4 regions of the Rhodococcus sp. PBTS 1 genome follow, and region 1 is predicted to be linked to each of the others. Evidence: predicted binding sites of a transcription regulator. Region 1 holds the regulator's gene; each other region holds the start of a gene.
What was found. The regulator LexA, encoded in region 1, represses DNA repair genes until DNA is damaged. The targets are predictions, from matches to a motif close to CGAACANNTGTTCG.

Region 1 (3,207 bases):
ACCCGAGACGCTGCGGGTATGGACGCCCTCGATCGTGTCTACGCCGCGTACGACGCACTTCTCCAAAGCCTGCCGTCGGCCCGCCGATCCGGTGACGACGTGCGGGAGATCGCGTGGATGATCGAGGAACTGCGGGTCAACCTGTTCGCGCAGGCCCTCGGCACTGCCTACCCGGTGTCCGAGAAACGGGTCCTGAAAGCAATCGACGCCGTGCGCACGGCGCGGCGCTGACGTCGGCTCAGGCCGTGCTCGACACCGTGTCCTCGCCCCGCTGATGCCGGCGAAGTTCGTCGATCTCGCGTTCGAAGTCCTCGGCGCTGCTGAACGAGCGGTAGACCGACGCGAAACGCAGGTAGGCCACCTCGTCCAGGTCGCGCAGCGGACCGAGGATGGCGAGTCCGACCTCGTTGCTGGGGATCTCCGCGGAGCCAGAGGCGCGGACGGTGTCCTCGACCTGCTGCGCGAGGAGGACGAGAGCATCGTTGTCGACGTCGCGGCCCTGGCACGCGCGACGCACACCCTTGATCACCTTGTCACGACTGAAGGGTTCGCTGACGCCGCTCCGCTTGACCACGGACAGCACCGCCGTCTCGACGGTGGTGAACCGGCGACCGCACTCGGGACACGACCGCCGACGGCGGATCGCCTGCCCCTCGTCCGCCTCACGAGAATCGACCACGCGCGAGTCGGGGTGACGGCAGAACGGGCAGTGCATGTGGCGGTGACCCCTCGGTGCTCACGGGACGATTCCGTTCCGTACGGACGGTGCGACGTCGTCGCCGACGCCGCGCACCAGCCTACCGAGGGCCGTGCCACGATCGATCAGCGCGGGGACACGCCGAGGTCGAGTTGCTCCACGACGGTCGGCTGCGGCGGAACGTCGGCGGCCCGCAGGTTGGCCACTCCGACGAGCCCGAGGGCCGTTGCCGCTGTGACCAGAACCACAGCGGCGACCGACGCGAGACCCCGGACCGGCCGAGACACGTGCGGTGCACGCGACACCCCGACCGAGTGGCCGACGTACTCGACCGCGCCGGCGTGCGGGCGACGCACGTCGCGCGAGACGGCACGACGGCGTACGGGAGCAGACCGACGCGGCGCGGGGGCCGCGGCGCGCTCGGCCGTGGCCACGGAACCCCAGTAGGACTCGTCGTCGCAGGTCCAGCGATCGACGGACGGGCGAGAGGTCGCTCCGACTCGAGCGCCGCGAACGGTCTGCAGTTCGGTACTGATCACGACAACCACTCCTCGTGGGTAGGCGGTGGTCCCCCGGCGAGCAGAACACCCACCGGCGTTCGGCCATTCCGTTCGACCACGCGTTCGAAGGAACGCATGTTCGATGTATAGCAGGGCGGTCCGACACAGTCCACGAAATCGCGACACGGATCGAACAGGTGTTTGATCACCGATCGAATCCGGTCTAACTTCTACTCACGACGTCGCATCGGACACCGGGGCACCAGACGCCCCATCCGCACCACCGTCCGGCGCGCCCAGCAGCACCCGCCCGCCCCGGGCCGGCCACCGATGGAGGTTCACAGCATGACCGACGAGAGCTCGTCCGCCACGAGTACCGATTCCGGCCTGACCGAGCGGCAACGTCGCGTTCTCGAGGTCATCCGGGCCTCCGTCACCGAGCGTGGTTACCCGCCGAGCATCCGCGAGATCGGCGACGCCGTGGGCCTGACCTCGACCTCCTCGGTCGCGCACCAACTACGGACGCTCGAGAAGAAGGGCTTCCTGCGCCGCGACCCGAACCGGCCCCGCGCGGTCGACGTCCGCCTGCCGGGCGAGAACGGACGGCCGGACGAGGTGGCCTCGACGGGCGACGCCCCCACCGTCGAGCCCGCCGCCCGCGACGCCGGCGCCGAGTCGGACGCCCTGCCCGCGCCCACCTTCGTCCCGGTTCTCGGGCGCATCGCAGCCGGCGGTCCCATCCTGGCCGAGCAAGCCGTCGAAGAGGTGTTCCCCCTCCCGCGCGAACTGGTCGGCTCCGGTTCGCTCTTCTTGCTGCGGGTGGTCGGCGAGTCCATGATCGACGCGGCGATCTGCGACGGTGACTGGGTGGTCGTCCGGCAGCAGAACGTCGCGGACAACGGAGACATCGTCGCCGCCATGATCGACGGCGAGGCCACGGTCAAGACGTTCAAGCGCACCGGCGGCGACGTGTGGCTGCTCCCCCACAACCCGCTCTTCGAACCCATTCCCGGCAACGACGCCGTGATCCTCGGCAAGGTCGTCACCGTGATGCGCAAGCTCTGATCGTCCCCCGACGACGGCGAGAGCCGGCACCGTTCTCGGTGCCGGCTCTCGTCGTTCGTCCGCGAGGGTCAGAGATCCAGGCCCCGCCCGATGATCTCCTTCATGATCTCCGTGGTGCCGCCGTAGATGGTCTGCACGCGAGAGTCCATGTACGCCTTGGCGATCGGGTATTCCTTCATGTAGCCGTATCCACCGTGGAGCTGCAGGCACCGGTCGATGATCTTGACCTGGTTCTCCGTGGTCCACCACTTGGCCATAGCGGCTTCCTGCACGGTGAGCTCGCCCGCGTTGAGCTGCTCGATGTACTTGTCCACCATGATGCGGACAGCAGTGGCCTCGGTGGCGCACTCGGCCAGGACGAACCGGGTGTTCTGGAACTTCCCGATCGGCTTGCCGAAAGCCTTGCGGTCCTTGCAGTACTGCACCGTCATCTCGATCGAGCGCTCGATGGCAGCGGCCGCGACCACGGCGATGGACAGCCGCTCCTGCGGAAGGTTCTGCATGAGGTAGATGAAGCCCATCCCCTCCTCGCCCAGCATGTTCGCCGCCGGCACCCGGACGTCGGTGAAGCTGAGCTCGGCCGTGTCCTGGGCCTTCATGCCGATCTTGTCGAGGTTGCGGCCCCGCTCGAACCCGGGCATGTCGCGCTCGACGCCGAAGATGCTGAATCCCTGGGCGCCCTTCTCGGGATCGGTGCAGGCCACGACGAGGACCAGGTCGGCGTTGATGCCGTTGGTGATGAACGTCTTCGAGCCGTTGAGCACCCAGTCGTCACCGTCGCGGACGGCGCGCGTCTTGATGCCCTGCAGGTCGCTGCCGGTGCCGGGCTCGGTCATCGCGATGGCGGTGATGAGCTCGCCCGAGCAGAATCCGGGCAGCCAGCGCTGCTTCTGCTCCTCGTTGGTGAGCTCGATCAGGTAGGGCGCGACGACGTCGTTGTGCAGG
Region 2 (3,207 bases), 730 kb from region 1:
AGTGGGGTGTCGGTGCCGTCACCCAACGGCCGGATGATCGTGCGGGGGTCGGCGGCGAGGTCGCGGACGTGGGCGCCGGAGATTATGCCGATGCCGGCGAGGAATCCGACGCCGTCGACGAAGTCCAAGCCCACCGGTTCCTCGCACCCGGCGGAGGCATCGGAAGTGACGTCTGCCTCGTCGTCCGCGGTGACGTTCGGCCGATTCGACGACACCGACTGCGGTGCAATCGGTTCCGAGTCGGACGGTTCCGGTGCCACCGTCACGGCCGAGGTGCTCTCGTCCGGTCGCGGCAGGTGCTGGGTCGACCGGCACACCCGCTCGGCCTTCGGCGCCGGGACGGGGCCGTCTAGGGTGGTGGTGTCGGTGACCAGATGGATCAAGATCCGCGGCGCGGTCGCCGCGAACTTGGTCAGGTCGATGTTCTTGTAGCGGCAGTCGGTGATGGGGCGGTCACAGTCGCACCCGAATCCGGTTTGGGTGATCAACGCGTAATGCGCATCGGAGGCCCGCGCGGCCTTGGAGCGGGTGTCCTTCGGGCACACCTGCGCGGCCAACCTCGTCACGGACGCGTGGAGAGCAACGATGTCCTCCGCCGGCCGGGTGTCCGTCGCCGACGCCAAACCGTCACGGCCCATCTCGACGGTGAACTCCCGATTCCGCTTCGCCTTCTCCCGCCGGGCGCGGACGGCATCGGGATCACGGCGGTCGACCATCATGTCGACCATCGCCTCCATCCGCGCCGGGGACCACGATCCGGGTCTGCGGAGAGCGCGGGCGATGTCGGCGTCGACCAACGCGGCGTAGCACTGCCCTTCGATGAGTTCGGTGCGGGAGACGATGGTGCGGATGTGATGCGGGGTGACGACCCCGTCCCGCAGGCACTCCGCCACGAGAGGGAGTCGATCCCGCAGGGCGACGGCGTCGGTGAGCAGGGTGCGGGCCGCCCCCTGCGTGATCGACAACGTGGTGGCGATGGTGGCGGCGCAGCGGGTGAACGCGTCGAGCTCACGCCGGTCTTCGTCTTCGAACGGCTCCACCAGTTCGGCGTGCATGGCGGCGGCGAGCTGGTATTCGAACCACTTCAGGTACGCGACGCCGGCGGCGGCGTGGACGAGCGCGTCCAGCGCCTGCGACGCAGGAAGGTCGGTGGTAGCGGGCAGACCCAGGGCAGCGTGATCGAGCGCCGCCCACGGAACGGCACCTGCCCCCACCTGCACACCCGCCATGTCGCCGACCCCCCAGTCGCTCGTATGTTCGAGTGTACCGTCACCCACCGACACGGTCCATGACACGTACGCACGAAACCTGACCGCACCACCTCCCCCGGACCCTCCGGACCGGCACCTACGCTCGACGGCGATGACCACGTATCGACGGCTGACCGCGGCACTCGCGGTCGGCGCACTCCTGGCGCTCGGCACACCGGCGGCAGCCCAGCCGGCAGCAGCTCAACCGGTGGCCCCGCCGACCACCACACCGTTCGCGACCCCCAGCACCGACTCGTGCCCGCACCGCGAGACGCCGCCCCCGGCCATCGATGCGTCGGAGGTGCCGGTTGCCGGATCGACCGCACCCGTACCGGTTCCCGTGCCCGACGCACCCGTCGGCGGCGACGAGCTCGGCGCCTGCGGCGTGATCGTGGCCGACGGCGCCCCGCCCGTCCCCGCCGACATCTCGGCGACCGCCTGGACGGTCTCGGACCTCGACACCGGGGCGGTCATCGCCGCCAAGGACCCGCACGGCCGCTACCGGCCGGCGAGCACCATCAAGGTGCTCCTCGCGCTCGTCGCGCTCGATTCCCTGGACCTCGACACGCGCGTGACGGCGACCGCCGAGGACGCCGCCACCGAGGGCAGCGCCGTCGGGCTGGGTATGGGCGGCGTGTACACCGTGCGGCAGTTGCTCCAGGGGCTGGTGATGGCGTCCGGCAACGATGCTGCTCACGCGATCGCCGGACAGCTCGGCGGCACCGAACGCGCCGTCGAGGCCATGAACGCTCGCGCTCGTGAACTGGGCGCTCTGGACACCAGGACCGCGACCCCGTCGGGACTGGACGGGCCAGGAATGGCGAGCTCCGCGTACGATCTCGCCGTCATCTTCCGCGCCGCCATGGAGGATCCACGCTTCGCGGAACTCGCTGCTGCGGAGGAGGTTCCGTTCCCCGGGTACCCGAAGGACCCCTCGAAGCCGGACAATCCGTCGCGTCCCGATCAGCCGGGTGTCCCGGTGAATCCCGACCTGCCGCTGAACGAGGACCGTCCCGGTTTCACCCTGGCCAGCGACAACGCTCTGCTGTTCCGCTACCCGGGCACGCTCGGCGGGAAGAACGGCTACACCGACGACGCCCGCCAGACGTTCGTCGGCGCCGCGGAACGGGACGGGCGGCGCCTCGTGGTGTCCCTCATGGCGGCCGATGTCCTGCCGATCCGTCCGTGGGAGCAAGCCGCCCGATTGCTCGACTTCGGCTTCGCCCAACCGGACGCGACGATCGGCACCCTGGACGGGGCCACAGGAGTTACACGGAACGAGACCGACGAACCGTCGTTCACCCGGATGGCGGAACCGGATTCGGCCGACGTCGGCAATGCCGACAGCGCCCTCGCCGCACCGTCCGGAGGCGCCTATCCGGGCGTCGACGACTCCGCCGACGGCGCGGTCCGCATCGGAGTGGGAGTCGTCGGGGGCATCGTCGTCCTCGGCCTGATCCTGCTGGCGCGCAGGCTCTCCCGGCGCTGAACGATCAGCGTCGCCGCCGTCCCAGGCCGAGCACGGCCACGACGGCGGCGCCGACCACGGCCGCGACGCCGACCGGCGAGACACCCTCACGGACAACGACGGTGGGCGCGATGACGGCCCCCTCCGGCACCGGCGTGGGTGCCGAGATCCGATTGTCCCGACTGGTGGCGGCCCACGCCGTCGAGAACAGCAGGAAGCGCGAGGTGAAGAAGGCGAACACCAGAATGCCGATGATCGGACCGAACGTCACCCCGGCCGGTCCGGACGTCACCGACTCCAGGTACACCGCGCCGAGTTGCTTGAACACCTCGAACACCACTGCCGCCATCAGCGCCGCCCGCGCGGCGCTGCGCACCGTGACCGGCTCCCGCGGCAGCCGGGCGATCACCCACGCGAACAGCGCCCACGTGGCCGCCACGGCCAGCAGGATCGACACGATCTGCACGGCGACCCCCACGCCCGGAACGT
Region 3 (3,207 bases), 210 kb from region 1:
GCCGTACGCCGTGCGCATGGTGGAGTGACACGCGCCCCCGCCCCCGCCCCGATCAGAACGGGGGTGGGGTGTCATCCGGTGGGATGACCCTGCGGAGTCGGTTGCGGTTGCGTTCCTGTCGTCGGCGGGCGTGTTTCTGCTCGGTGCGTGGGGCGGGTCGTTGGCGCTCGGCCGCAGCCCGTTTCGGGGGCGGTTTCGGTGTGCCTGCGGCGGGTGGGTCGCCGAAGACGATGGCGTCCAGTCCGGGGTGGACGTCGTGTCCGGTGAACGCCGGTCCGAGGACGGTGCGCCCGTCGGGGATGGTGATGGTGCGGATCAGCCGGCTCGGGTCGGTGGGGTCGGGGTACTGGTCGTCGACGAAGTCCCCAAACGTTTTCAGTAGGTGGTGGAAGCGGCATTTGGCGCCGAGTCCGGTCGCGTCGGTACGCCCACCCCGGTCGGGGTGGGTGTTGTCGTATTCGGTGATGTGGTCGAGGTCGCCGTCCCACGCTGGTCGGTTGCAGCCGGGCCAGGTGCAGAACAAATCCCGGGCACGGATGTACGCGTCGAGGGCGGCGGAAGGCCGGTAGGGGTTCGACGGTTGCGTCGCCGGGAGTGGGGTGTCGGTGCCGTCGCCCAATGGTCGGATGACGGTGCGGGGGTCGGCGGCGAGGTCGCGGACGTGGGCACCGGAGATGGTGCCGATGCCGGGGAGGAATCCGACGCCGTCGACGGTGTCCAGGCCGACGGACTTCTCGCACCTCCATGAGTTGTCACCGGCTCCGGCGGTATCGATCCGATCGGCGTCCGCGGTGACGTTCGGCCGGCCCGAGAACTCCGGTTCCGCCGCAACCGTTTCCGTAGCAACCGTTTCCGTAGTAACCGTTTCCGTAGTAACCGTTTCCGTAGTATCCGGTTCCGCCGTAACCGGATCCGTCGTAACCGGTTTCGGTGCGATCGTCTCGGCTCCGGCCGCGTTCGCGGTGGGATCGGCGCCGGGCCGCAGCGGTACATCCGAGTGGCCCATGTCCGGTCGCGCTGGGTGCTGGGTCGACCGGCAGACTCGCTCGGCCTCCGGCGCCGGGACGGGGCCGTCGAGGGTGGTGGTGTCGGTGACGAGGTGGATCACGATCCGCGGGGCGGTCGCCGCGAACTTCTCCAGGTCGATGTTCTTGTAGCGGCAGTCGGTGATGGGGCGGTCGCAGTCACACCCGAACTCCGTCTGGGTGACCAACGCGTAGTGCGCATCGGACGCGCGCGCGGCCTTGGAGCGGGTGTCCTTCGGGCACACCTGCTCCGCCAGTCGCCGCACCGCCTCGGCGAGAGCGGCGACGTCTTCGGCCGACCGGGTGTCCATGGCGGTGGCCATGCCGTCGCGGCCGGTCTCGACGGTGAACTCCCGATTCTGCTTCGCGGCGTCTCGGCGTTCGCGGACGGCGTCGGGATCACGGCGGTGCACCATCTTGTCGACCATCGTCTCCATCCGCGCCGGCGACCACGACCCGGGTCTGCGGAGGGCGCGGGCGATGTCGGCGTCGACCAGGGCGGCGTAGCACTGCCCCTCGATCAGTTCGGTGCGGGAGACGATGGTGCGGATGTGGTGAGGGGTGACGACACCGTCCCGCAGGCATTCCGCCACGAGAGGGAGCCGGTCCCGCAACGCGACGGCGTCGGTGAGCAAGGTGCGGGCGGCCCCCTGCGTGACCGACATCGTGGTGGCGATGGTGGCGGCGCAGCGGGTGAACGCATCGAGCTCACGCCGGTCCTCGTCCTCGAACGGCTCGACCAGTCGGGCGTGCATGGCGGCGGCGAGTCGGTATTCGAACCACTTCAGGTAGGCGACGCCGGCGGCAGCGTGGACCAGAGCGTCCAGCGCCCGGGCGGAGGGGAGGTCGGTGGTGGCGGGAAGACCGAGGGCGGCGTGGTCGAGCGCAGCCCACGGAACGGTGCTCGTCGCACCTGCCCCCACCTGCACACCGACCATGCCTTCGACCCCCCAGTCGCTCGTATGTTCGAGTGTACCGGCACCCACCGACACGGTCCATGACACGCACGCACGAACCCCGTGGCTCCAGCGGGGGAGTAGGCCGACGGCGTTTCGCATTGCACCCGGGCCGCCCGTCGTCACCGCTACCGGTCGACTGTCGGTGACACCTGCCATAGTGGGGGAGGTCAGCAGTGCACACAGGGCATCCGGCGCGCGGTGTCCCGGGCAGAAAGCGGTGGTTCCGAAGGTGACCTCACGAGAGACCGACACGACCGACATGGCGCGGGACGTGCAGACGCTCGAGAAGGCCGTCTACGAGGTCAAACGGGTCATCGTGGGTCAGGACCGGCTGGTCGAGCGCATCCTCGTCGGGTTGCTGGCCCGCGGCCACGTGCTGCTCGAAGGCGTTCCCGGCGTGGCGAAGACGCTGGCCGTCGAGACGTTCGCGACGGTGGTCGGCGGCTCGTTCTCCCGCGTCCAGTTCACCCCTGACCTCGTCCCGACCGACCTGATCGGCACTCGGATCTTCCGGCAGGGCAAGGAGGAGTTCGACATCGAGCTCGGCCCGGTGGTCGCCAATTTCGTTCTCGCGGACGAGATCAACCGCGCACCCGCCAAGGTGCAGTCGGCGCTGCTCGAGGTCATGGCCGAACGGCACGTGTCCATCGGCGGTCGTACGTACCCGATGCCGGATCCGTTCCTGGTGATGGCCACGCAGAACCCCATCGAGAACGAGGGCGTCTACCCCTTGCCGGAGGCCCAGCGTGACCGATTCCTGTTCAAGGTGGTCGTCGATTACCCGTCGGTGGAGGAAGAGCGGGAGATCGTCTACCGCATGGGCGTCGCACCGCCGACGCCCCAGCAGGTGCTGAACCCCGACGAGTTGGTGCGGTTGCAGAAGATCGCGGCGTCGGTGTTCGTGCACCACGCACTGGTCGACTACGTGGTTCGGGTCATCGCGGCGACGCGCAACCCCCGCGACGTCGGGCTCGACGACGTCGCGTCCTGGATTGCCTACGGTGCGTCCCCGCGCGCGACACTGGGCATCATCGCGGCCTCCCGCGCCCTCGCGCTGCTGCGCGGTCGCGACTACGTGGTTCCCCAGGACGTCCTGGAGGTGATTCCCGACGTGCTGCGCCACCGGCTCGTGTTGTCCTACGACGCGTTGGCCGACGAGGTGACCCCCGAGCAAGTCATCACGCGCGTTCTGCAGACCGTGGGCCTCCCGCAGGTCGGGGTCC
Region 4 (3,207 bases), 620 kb from region 1:
GGCCTTGGACACGATCTTGCTGGTGACCACCAGGACGTCCCCGTCCCGTATCCAGGGCGCGGCGGTCGCCAGCGCGGCGCCGACGTCGTCACCCGGCCGGAATTCGGGCAGGCCGGTCACGGGCAGGATCTCGACGGTCCCACCGGGAGCGTGGTCGCTCACGCCACGCCTGCCGCGCTCAGTGCTGCGCGCACCATCTCGGCGGTGGCCGACGGATCGGACATCAGCAGGGGGACGGCTCGGACGGTGACGCCGGGGACGTCCGCGGTGTCACCCTCGTCGACGAGCCAGGCGTCGAGCAGGCCGGTGCCGCTGCGCGCGCCGTAGTGTCGCCCGATGCCCTCGGCGGAGGTCTCCACGCCGATGACCGAGAGACACTCGTCGGCCATGCCCCGGAGCGGACGACCCGCGATGACCGGGGAGAGGCCCACCACCGGCGCCGACGTGGTCCGTAGCGCGGACCGCATGCCGGGGACGGCGAGGATCGCGCCGATGCTCACCACGGGATTGGACGGGGCCAGCAGGACGACGTCGGCTCCCGAGATCGCGTCCAGCACACCGTCGGCGGGCGTGGCCTGCTCCGCACCGATGTAGGCGAAGCCGTGCGTGGGGACCGCCGCGCGATGGCGAACCCACCACTCCTGGAAGTGAATTGCCTTGCGGTCGTCGCCGTCGGAGTCCGGATCGGTGATCACGACGTGGGTCTCGCATCGATCGTCGGTGACGGGCAGCAGTCGGACACCGGGGGACCACCGGACGCACAGTGCCTCGACGACAGCGGACAGCGGATACCCCGTTCGCAGCATGCGAGTGCGTACCAGGTGAGTGGCGATGTCCCGATCGCCGAGACCGAACCAGTCCGGCTGCGCGCCGTAGGCCGCCAATTCCTCCTTGACGCTCCAGCTTTCGCCGCGACGCCCCCAACCGCGCTCGACGTCGATGCCGTCCCCGAGGGTGTACATGCAGGTGTCGAGGTCCGGTGTGATGCGGAGGCCGTGCATCCAGACGTCGTCCCCGACGTTGACCACGGCGGTGATCTCGTCGCCGTCGCCGAGCAGTTCACGCACGCCTTGCAGGAAGCGCGCACCGCCGACGCCGCCCACCAGAACAGTCACCTTCATGACCGTCGACCCTAGGCCCTCGCGTCGCGGAGGCCGTCGCGCGGTGACGGTGTTTGCCCGCGGCGACGCTCGGGTAGTAGGCCGGGGTGAGACGGGGGTGGCACCGGGGTTCGATGAGCGAACACACCGGGGTCTCCGCGTGCCCGGATTTCGCGGGGCGTGATGGTATGGGAAAAACTGCGCTCCGCTTGACCGCGACACACCGTGGCGTGTCTAATCACAGTCATGTCATTACCGGTTCGGGCGGTGGAATCGCTTGCAGCGAACCATCGTTCGAACACGTGTTCGCTCGCCTCGGCGCGAGTGCTCGCATCGCGATCCGGCTTCACGGTCGATCATCGACACCAGTGACCGACACCGACCGCACCGCCGCTGCCAGGCGGGACGCGAAGAACATAAGGAGGCGGACGTGATGCCCGACCACCAGCACTCGAACTCCGGTCTGCAGGATCGCGCCGGCCTCCGCGTCGCGCCCGACGACGCCGTCGAGTCGATCACGGGGCTCGACCTCGACCTGGCCGACGACCTGGCCGACGATCTCGAGGGTGACCCGATCGAGGCGTCCGAGGTCGACGTCGATCCGCCGCTCGTCACTCTCGGAATGCCCACGGCGGCACCGCAACCCGGCCTGGTTCTGGTCGACGGTGCGGACGAGGACGATCAGTGGCAGGAGCGCGCGCTGTGCGCGCAGACCGACCCCGAGGCGTTCTTCCCCGAGAAGGGCGGCTCCACCCGCGAGGCCAAGCGGATCTGCCTCGGCTGCGAGGTCAAGGACGAGTGCCTCGAGTACGCCCTCGCGAACGACGAGCGCTTCGGTATCTGGGGCGGTCTCTCGGAACGCGAGCGTCGTCGCCTCAAGCGCGGCATCGTCTGACCGAGCGACCCGACTCGGTCCATCGCGCCGGGGTCGACTCAGTCCATCGCGTCGGGGTCGACGACGTCGGGCGTGACGCCCAGATACGTCGCCACCTGCTCCACCAGCACGTCGTGCACCAGGTCGGTGAGGTCGTGCATCGACCTGGCCCGCCGCTCCAGCGGACGGCGGAACACCACGATCCGCGCGCGCACGGTCGCCCCGCGGCTGTCGACTCCCGCCGGGATGAGCCGCGACAGCGGAACCGGCCCCTCCGCCACCACTTCCGGCGGCCACGTCACCGAGGACGGATCGACGGCCCGGATCTTGGGCACGTCGTCGACGGCGATGTCGAGCTTGAGCAACCGGTCGTGCCACCGACGCTCGATCGGCGCGAAGGCGTCGAGCACCGCCGCATCGAACTGCTCGGACCGGGACCGGCGTCCGGGAACGGAGTCGGGGAGCAGGACCCCACGCATGCCGCGCCCACGCCGGGCCGCCGATCGCGACGTGGACGGTCGGGTGCGGTCGGAACGCGACGGGCGTGCGGGATCGGGGTACGACGACACTCGCGTCATGCTACGGCCCGGCGCCGGCACCGGTGCACGCCCACGATCCCGTCGTGTCGGCTGTTCCCCCGCGTGTCCCGCGGGTTAGGGTGCTGGCTGTGAGAGCTGTGCGGGGATGTTGCCGACCGGGGTGCAACCGACCGGCCGTGGCGACGTTGACCTACGTCTACTCCGATTCCACCGCCGTCGTCGGTCCGCTGGCGACGGTGGACGAACCCCACTCCTGGGACCTGTGCGAGGTGCACGGCTCGTCCATCACCGCCCCCAAGGGCTGGGACATGGTCCGGTACGAGGGCGGTTTCGCCACCTCCGGACCGGACGAGGACGATCTCACCGCGCTGGCCGAGGCCGTCCGCGAGGCCGGCGCCCGCGATCGCGTGTCCGCGCGGCCCCTGCCGAACGCGGGGCCGGCGTCCACGCGGACGGACGGCGAGGGCGTCGGAAACGTACCGGTGATGCCGACCGCGCGCACGGGTCGCCGCGGCCATCTCCGCGTTCTCCCCGATCCCTCCTCCTGATTCGATCCTCCGGCTCGTGACGGGCCCGCGGCCACGAGTGGACCCGCCGCGGTTCTCCCGCGCCTGCCCCTCCCGACGGCTTGCCGGGCGTTAGGCTCTGGCGTACCCACCGAACCCCGTGTGGGTAATTCGCCGACGGTGGCGCC

Region 2: a site for LexA is predicted at 1,247-1,260, ahead of A3Q40_RS10535 (HNH endonuclease signature motif containing protein). Genes of this name have one in related genera too.
Region 3: a site for LexA is predicted at 1,981-1,994, ahead of A3Q40_RS08250 (HNH endonuclease signature motif containing protein). Genes of this name have one in related genera too.
Region 4: a site for LexA is predicted at 1,396-1,409, ahead of cofD (2-phospho-L-lactate transferase). Genes of this name have one in related genera too.

Annotation. Positions count from the first base shown of each region.
Region 1 covers NZ_CP015219.1:1,604,145-1,607,351, reverse strand. Annotated here, with positions in the region: gene hrpA (ATP-dependent RNA helicase HrpA) at 1-231, shown strand, start outside; gene nrdR (transcriptional regulator NrdR) at 239-715, opposite strand; gene A3Q40_RS07295 (hypothetical protein) at 823-1,236, opposite strand; gene lexA (transcriptional repressor LexA) at 1,543-2,262, shown strand; gene A3Q40_RS07285 (acyl-CoA dehydrogenase family protein) at 2,331-3,207, opposite strand, start outside.
Region 2 covers NZ_CP015219.1:2,338,715-2,341,921, forward strand. Annotated here, with positions in the region: gene A3Q40_RS10535 (HNH endonuclease signature motif containing protein) at 1-1,229, opposite strand, end outside; gene A3Q40_RS10540 (D-alanyl-D-alanine carboxypeptidase family protein) at 1,363-2,739, shown strand; gene yhjD (inner membrane protein YhjD) at 2,744-3,207, opposite strand, start outside.
Region 3 covers NZ_CP015219.1:1,811,400-1,814,606, forward strand. Annotated here, with positions in the region: gene A3Q40_RS08245 (NlpC/P60 family protein) at 1-28, shown strand, start outside; gene A3Q40_RS08250 (HNH endonuclease signature motif containing protein) at 53-1,963, opposite strand; gene A3Q40_RS08255 (AAA family ATPase) at 2,244-3,207, shown strand, end outside.
Region 4 covers NZ_CP015219.1:2,224,678-2,227,884, reverse strand. Annotated here, with positions in the region: gene A3Q40_RS10030 (coenzyme F420-0:L-glutamate ligase) at 1-162, opposite strand, end outside; gene cofD (2-phospho-L-lactate transferase) at 159-1,121, opposite strand; gene A3Q40_RS10020 (WhiB family transcriptional regulator) at 1,723-1,995, shown strand; gene A3Q40_RS10015 (metallopeptidase family protein) at 2,034-2,453, opposite strand; gene A3Q40_RS10010 (DUF3499 domain-containing protein) at 2,642-3,061, shown strand.